One region of the Streptomyces sp. NPDC021224 genome, then DNA from elsewhere that is predicted to be linked to it. Evidence: riboswitches for the same ligand, from Rfam matches in the RefSeq annotation. Region 1 holds a riboswitch; the other holds the start of a gene.

Region 1 (3,265 bases):
CAGCGTAGTGCTTCCGCGTGGTGCTTCCGCGTCATGCGCGCCGGACGCCGCCGGTGGTGTCGGGGGCAGGACGGGTGCCCGCCCTCCGATACCTCCGAGCCTATGCCCGTGCGCCTAGTTTATGCGCGGATATCCGTACGTGCGTGCGTTTCGGCGTGGTGTTTCGCGCCGGATTTCAGACGGCGACGTCATGGCCGTGCAGCCACGGCACCGGGTCGACCGGTGCACCGCCGCCGGGGCGTACTTCGAGGTGCAGATGCGGGCCCGGCACATTGCCGGTCGCGCCGACCCGGCCGATGGTGTCGCCCGTGGTGACGCGGCCGCCGGTGGCGACCATCGTCGACAGGTGGCAGTACCAGAGCTCGGTGCCGTCGTCGAGCCGCAGCACGACCCGGTAGCCGTACGAGCCCGCCCAGCCGGCCGAGGTGACCGTGCCGGTGTGGACGGCGTGCACCGGGGTGCCGGTGGGGGCGGCGAAGTCCTGGCCGGTGTGCGTGGCCCACATGTTGCTCGACTCGCCGAAGGCGTTGGTGAGCGTGTACGAGGCAACCGGCTTGACGTAGGAGGCGGCGAGCTTCGCCAGCCGCTCCGCCTCCGCCTGCGCGGCGGCCTCGGCGGCGGCCTTGGCCTTCGCCTCTGCCTCGGCCTTCGCCGCGGCGGCCTGCTCGCGCACCTTGCGGGCCGCGGCCTCCTTGGCCGCCTGCTCCGCGGCGACCCGCTCCACGGCCTCGCGGGCGCGGCGCTCGGCGTCCGCGCGCTGCTGGGTGACCTGGGCGATGATGCGGCTGCACAGCGCCTCGCCGGGGTCGGCGGCCTCCGCGGCGGGCTCGGCGCACGGGGCGTCCTCGGCCTCGGCGGTGCGCGGGGCGGCGGGGGCCGCGGTCGCCGCCCGGGTGACGGCGGCGGGGTCGTACGACGGGGTGCCGACCGCCACGTCCGGCAGCGGCACGGCGGGGGCGGGGGCGGGGGCGGGAACCGCGGCCGGGGCGGCGGGAGCCGCGGGCACGGCGGGCAGGTCCGGAGCCGCTATCGGCGCGGCGGCGGCGGGGGGCTCGGCTGCGGCGGCGACGCCGCCCGCGCCGACCGCGGCCATCGCCGCCATGCCGAGCACGGCGGAACCGACGCTCGCCGCGCCGCTCAGACCGGCACCCAGGCCGCCGCCCAGCCCCGGGAGCCCGCTGCGCTGCCGGGGCAGGCGCGGCTGGCTGCGCGGGCCGTCACCCGGGAGACCGTCGCCCGGGAGGCCGTCGGCGTCGGGCCGGGGGGAGCCGGCCGGCGCGGGGGCCTCGGGGGCGGGGACTGCGACGGCTGCCGGGAGCGGTTCGGCGGAGCCGGGGAAGCCCTGGTAGGAGGGGACTTCGGGGGTGACGGGAGTGACGGGGACGCCGGGGAAAGCACCGGGGCCGTCGGGCGAGAAGCGCTCGCCGGGCTCTCCGAAGTGCCACTGTCCGGTCGGTTCTGCCACCGGAGTCGGAGCGTAGGCAGGCTGGTTGGACGCCACGGGGGCGCACTCCTTTCCTTCCTTCTCGCCTACCGGGTTAGCTGACGGGTTCGGAGCAGGAAGGTCTCCTACGGACGGCCTGACGGCCCCCCGATTCACCCCATTGGACCCCTTCCGTGGTGACGGAAGGGCGGGTCCCCGGTTCCCGCGGACGGGATTCGGCAAGCGCACGGTGCCGCCTGTCGGCGGCAGTGACGACCGCGCTGCGTTATCGAACGTTAATAGAGCCGGACGGGTTTTCCAAGCCGAACCGAAGAGTTGGGGGTGGGAAGCAATCGGGCAGGGTATACGGAGAGGGGAGGAAGCGGACACGCGGCGTGGCCGGGCAGTGATGTGAGTGTTCGCCAGTTGTTACCGGGAGGGGGAGGCGTGATCACGCGCAGTGAGGGTTCGATGACCCGTGCGGCAGCGCTCGGAGGGCGCGCCGCAGCAGGTACGGGCGCACGCGGGGCGGGCACGGCGGGCGCGGCACAGGTACGCCAGTGGTCTGGACCTGTGCCATTTCGCGAATCCCTTGGCATGTCAGGGGCGTGAGCCGCACGATGGGCGGGCCCCATGTCTTTGTCATGCACTCGTCCATACCATGACGCCTCAGGGAGCCCTCGATGCATCGCCCCAACCCCGGCGAGCCCAGCCGCCGTTCACTGCTGCGCGGCGGACTCGGACTCGGCGCCGCCGCCACCGCGGGCCTGGCCGCCGACCTCTGGCCGGCCGCCTCCGCCCCGGCCGCCACACCCGCCGCGAACCGCGCCGCCCGCGCCGCCGCAGCCGCCGTCGACTACCCGTCAGCCACCTGGGCGCCGGCCAGCACCGCCAACTACACGGCGTCCAACCGGCCCACCAGCTACCCGATCCAGATGGTGGTCATCCACGTCACGCAGGAGACCTTCGCCGACACGATCACGCTCTTCCAGGACCCGGCGCACGCGGCCACCGCCCACTACGTCGTCCGGTCCGCCGACGGGGCGATCGACCAGTGCGTCCGCGAGCACGACATCGCCTGGCACGCCGGGAACTGGGACTACAACACCCGCAGCATCGGCATCGAGCACGAGGGCTGGGTCGACCAGCCGTCGTACTTCACCACCGCGATGTACCACTCCTCGGCGGCGCTGACGGCGGCGATCTGCGACAAGTACGGCATACCCAAGGACCGCGACCACATCATCGGCCACGTCCAGGTGCCCGGCACCGACCACACCGACCCGGGCCCCAACTGGGACTGGGTGCGCTACATCCGGCTCGTCAACGGCGTCTGAGCCGGACGGTCGCGGGCGCCGCGGGGCCCCGCCCTCCCGGACCGGCCCGGGTCACAGTCGTCACGGGCCGGGGGCGTCGAGGGGCAGGTCGAGGGGGAACAGGACGCTCAGCCGCGGCAGCCGCCGGGCCGCCTCCTCCTCGTCAAGGGCGGACCAGCGGCGCCCGGCCGGGTCGGAGCCGTCCACCGGTACGGGCGGGGCGCCGGCCCTCCGCCCGCCGCCCGGGGCGGGCCAGGAGCGGCGGGCGCCGCGGACGGCGGCGTAAAAGGCGTCGCCGAAGTCCTCGGAGGGGCCGGTGGCCAGCTCGTACGCGGCGAAGCCGACCGTGTCCAGGGCGGGCCACACGGGGCGGTCGGCGGCGGGCCAGGACGCGCGCGGGCAGGCGGACAGCCGCAGCACCTCGGGGGCGTAGGCCAGCACGTCCGGGTCGTTCGCCGCGGCCTCGAAGACGGCGCGGCCGAGGCCCATCATCCAGTGCTGGAAGGAGCGGAAGGTGTCGTCGGAA
Region 2 (3,265 bases), on a different contig from region 1:
GGTGGTCGCGGCGGGGCCGCCGGCTAAAGGGGGGCGTTTGCGGTGCGCGGCGGGGCCGGTGGGACTGCCGGCGGGACTGTGTGAGGCCATCGCGGCCGTCACTCCTTCCAGGGAACGGCCCGGCGGCGCCTGCACGGGGGAGCAGGACGCCGCCGGGCCTTCGGCGGGGGTGGCCGATGCCGTCCACGAGCCGGGACGGCAGTGGGGTGTCGGCCACCTGAGGAGCGACGCTAGACCCGCCGGGGGCGGAAAAGGGGCGCGCTGACCGGGACTGACCTCATCCGGTCGGCTCTGCCCGCTTCCGACCGCTGTTCGACGGGTGACCCGCCCGCATATGCCCGCAGCCTGACCGGATCCCCCGGAACCGGTTCCGTACGACCGACGTACGGTACGGGGCAGGGGGCGCGGTCAGGCTGCGGAGGCGGGCGGCGCGGTGCCGGGGGGTCAGGCGACCCGGCGCGCGGTCGAGAAGGGCATCCAGCTCATCGGGGCGACCTCGACGACCGCGCCGGTGTGCGGGGCGTGCACGATCTGGCCGTTGCCGAGGTAGATGCCGACATGCGAGTTGCCGGAGTAGAAGAAGACCAGGTCGCCCGGCTGGAGGTCGGCCTTGGAGACGGGCACCCCGTAGTGGATCTGGTCCTGCGTGGTGCGCCCGATCGTCACGCCCGCCGCGCGGAAGGCGGCCTGGGTGAGCCCGGAGCAGTCGTACGAGCCGGGGCCGGTCGCGCCGCGCACGTACGGCTTGCCGCGCTGCGCGAGCGCGAACTGGATGGCGGCGGCGGCCCGGCCGCTCGCGGGGCCGGAGTAGGTGTAGTCCGTCTTGGACGACGAGCCCTTGTGGATGTTGGCGACCTGGGTGCGCTGCTGGGCGGTGAGGCTGTTGAGCAGCTTCTGCGCCGCGGCGAGCTTGTCCTCCATGGTCTTCTTCTGCGTCGCGAGCTGCTGCTGCGCGGTGGTGAGCTGCGCGAGGCTCGCGGTGGCCTGCGACCGCTGGATGGAGGCCTGCTCCTGCTGCGTCCGGAAGTTCTTCAGCGCCGCGGTCTGGCTCGCCGACAGCTGGCTGAGCGTGTGCGACTGGTCCAGGAAGCCCGCCGGGTCGCTGGACAGGAGCAGCTGGACGGTCGGGTCGATGCCGCCGTCGCGGTACTGCGCGCTCGCGAACTGGCCCAGCAGCCGCCGGGTGGCGTTCATCTGCTCGGTCTTCTCGGCGACCTCGGCCAGTAGCGTGTTGGTCTTGGTGCGCTGCGCCTTGGTGTTCTCCACCGCCTGGTTGTAGGCCTCCGTCGCCACCTCGGCCTGCTCGTTGAGGGTGTCGATCTGCTTCTTGACCTCGGCGATCGACGGCTTCGGCTTGGCGGGCGCGGCGCTGGCGCTCTCGCTGAGCAGGGTGACCGAGGCAAGGGCCGCGGCGGTGACCCCGACCGCCGCGCGGGGGGCGGTGAGGGCCAGCAGGCTCTGACGCGGCTTGCGGTGCGACGCCACGAAGGCGACTCCTTCCGTGAACCGCCGACCGGGTTAGCTGACGGGTTCGGGCCGGGAAGGCTGGCCCTACGGTGCGGTGCCGTGCGGCACCGTGTCCGATTCACCCCAAGTGTGCTTGGTGGGTCCCCGGTTCCGGCCTGGGGCCGGATTGAGCGGAGGCGATGCGCTGCCGGTGCCGTCACCGGCGGAGAACGCATCACCTAGCGGGTTACGGTAGTCAAACTCCCCCGAGTCTGGGAAGTTTGGATCGGAACGTGACCGAAATCGCTTTGTGATCTTACGGTTGGTGACCGCTCGCTCCCGTGTCAGTAGGGGCGGACCACCCCGTAGATGGGCATTTCGGTGATCGGCGCGATTTTCACGACCGTGCCCGTGTGCGGCGCGTGGATCATGTTGCCGCCGCCGATGTAGATGCCGACGTGGCTGTGGTCGCTGTAGAAGAAGACCAGGTCGCCGGGCTCCATGTCGGACTGCGACACCCGGGTGCCGACGGTGACCTGCTCACCGGTGGTGCGCGGCAGCGTCACCCCCGCCGCCTTGTACGCCGCCTGCGTCAGGCCCGAGCAGTCCCACGAACTGGGCCCGGTCGCGCCCCACACGTACGGCTCGCCGATCTGGTCGCGCGCGAAGGCGATGGCCTTGTCGGCGATCGAGGAGTTCGCGGCGGAGGACGTGGTGGTCGTGGAACCGGCCTGCTGGGCCTGCTTGGCCGCGGCCGCCTTCTTCGCCTCCTCCGCCTTCGCGATGGCGGCGGCCTTCTTCGCGGCCTCCTCCGCCTGCTTCTTCTCCAGTTCCGCCAGCCGCGCCTTCTCCTGCGCGGTCAGGCTGTTGAGGAGCTTCTGCGCCGCGCCCAGCTTCTTCGCCACGTCCGCCTTGGCGGCCTTGAGCTGCGCCTGCTTCGCGGTGAGCGTCTGGAGCGCCTGCGCGGCCTGGATGCGCTTCTGTGTCGCGTCGGCCTGCTGCACCCGGAAGTTCTCGACGGCGGCCTTCTGCCGCTTGCCGAACAGGTCGGTCAGATGCCGCTGGTCGAGCAGATCCTGCGGGCTGGCCGCCAGCAGGTAGGTGGCGGTCGAGTCGTCGCCGCCGCTGCGGTACTGGGCGGAGGCGTAGATGCCCAGCTGGCGGCGGGACTCGTTCAGCGTCTGCGTCTTCTGGGCGGCCTGCGCCAGCAGCGTGTTGACCTTCGTGTTCTGCTGGCTGGTGGCTTCCTTGATGCCGTTGTAGCTCTCGGTGGCCACCTCCGCGTCGTGCTGGAGGGTGTCCACCTTCGCCTTGACCTCGGCGATCGACGGCTGCGGGGAAGGAGCCCCGGGAGCGGCGGCCGCCGCCTCCGCGAAGATGGTCATGGTGGCCAGCGCGGCGGTCGTCAGCCCCACGGCCGTGCGCGGCCCCGGGGTGCTGAGTATCGCGGTGCGGGACTTGCGGTGTGTCGCCATGCCCGACGGACTCCTTTCGGACGCTGCCTGGTGCGGCACCGTAACCAAGTGGCGCAGCCAGGGGAAGGCCGGTGTCCGGTTGGCCCCGATACCTTTTCGTAATCAATTCCGATTCTCACGGTGTGTGATTCGCGAGCTACGGGGAAAGGGGGCCGAACCGGACCGCGCTGTCGCTGCCACCGCCTAGACTCGGGAGGCGATGAGCAGCCTCTTTGACGACGACTTCCTCGCCGGCCTCCAGTCCGGTCTGCACGTGGCCCCCGAGCCCGCCGACCCGGACGCCCCGCCGCCCCCGGAGGACCACGAGTTCGGCGGCGGCGCCCCGGGCGGTGAGCGCGACGCGT

Evidence for each region. A riboswitch is a leader RNA that binds a small molecule or an ion and turns the genes downstream of it on or off. The one in region 1 is predicted to bind cyclic di-AMP.
Region 2: linked by a shared signal. The riboswitch ahead of ACH4PY_RS21715 (NlpC/P60 family protein) and the one ahead of ACH4PY_RS05395 (M23 family metallopeptidase) in region 1 are both predicted to bind cyclic di-AMP.

What each region holds. Positions count from the first base shown of each region.
Region 1 is NZ_JBIRPW010000002.1:49,135-52,399, reverse strand. Features, by position in the region: gene ACH4PY_RS05395 (M23 family metallopeptidase) at 176-1,465, opposite strand; cyclic di-AMP (ydaO/yuaA leader) riboswitch at 1,513-1,675, opposite strand; gene ACH4PY_RS05390 (N-acetylmuramoyl-L-alanine amidase) at 2,107-2,760, shown strand; gene ACH4PY_RS05385 (DUF4240 domain-containing protein) at 2,821-3,265, opposite strand, start outside.
Region 2 is NZ_JBIRPW010000008.1:178,516-181,780, reverse strand. Features, by position in the region: gene ACH4PY_RS21720 (NlpC/P60 family protein) at 1-90, opposite strand, end outside; gene ACH4PY_RS21715 (NlpC/P60 family protein) at 445-1,485, opposite strand; cyclic di-AMP (ydaO/yuaA leader) riboswitch at 1,492-1,650, opposite strand; gene ACH4PY_RS21710 (NlpC/P60 family protein) at 1,791-2,921, opposite strand; gene pcrA (DNA helicase PcrA) at 3,121-3,265, shown strand, end outside.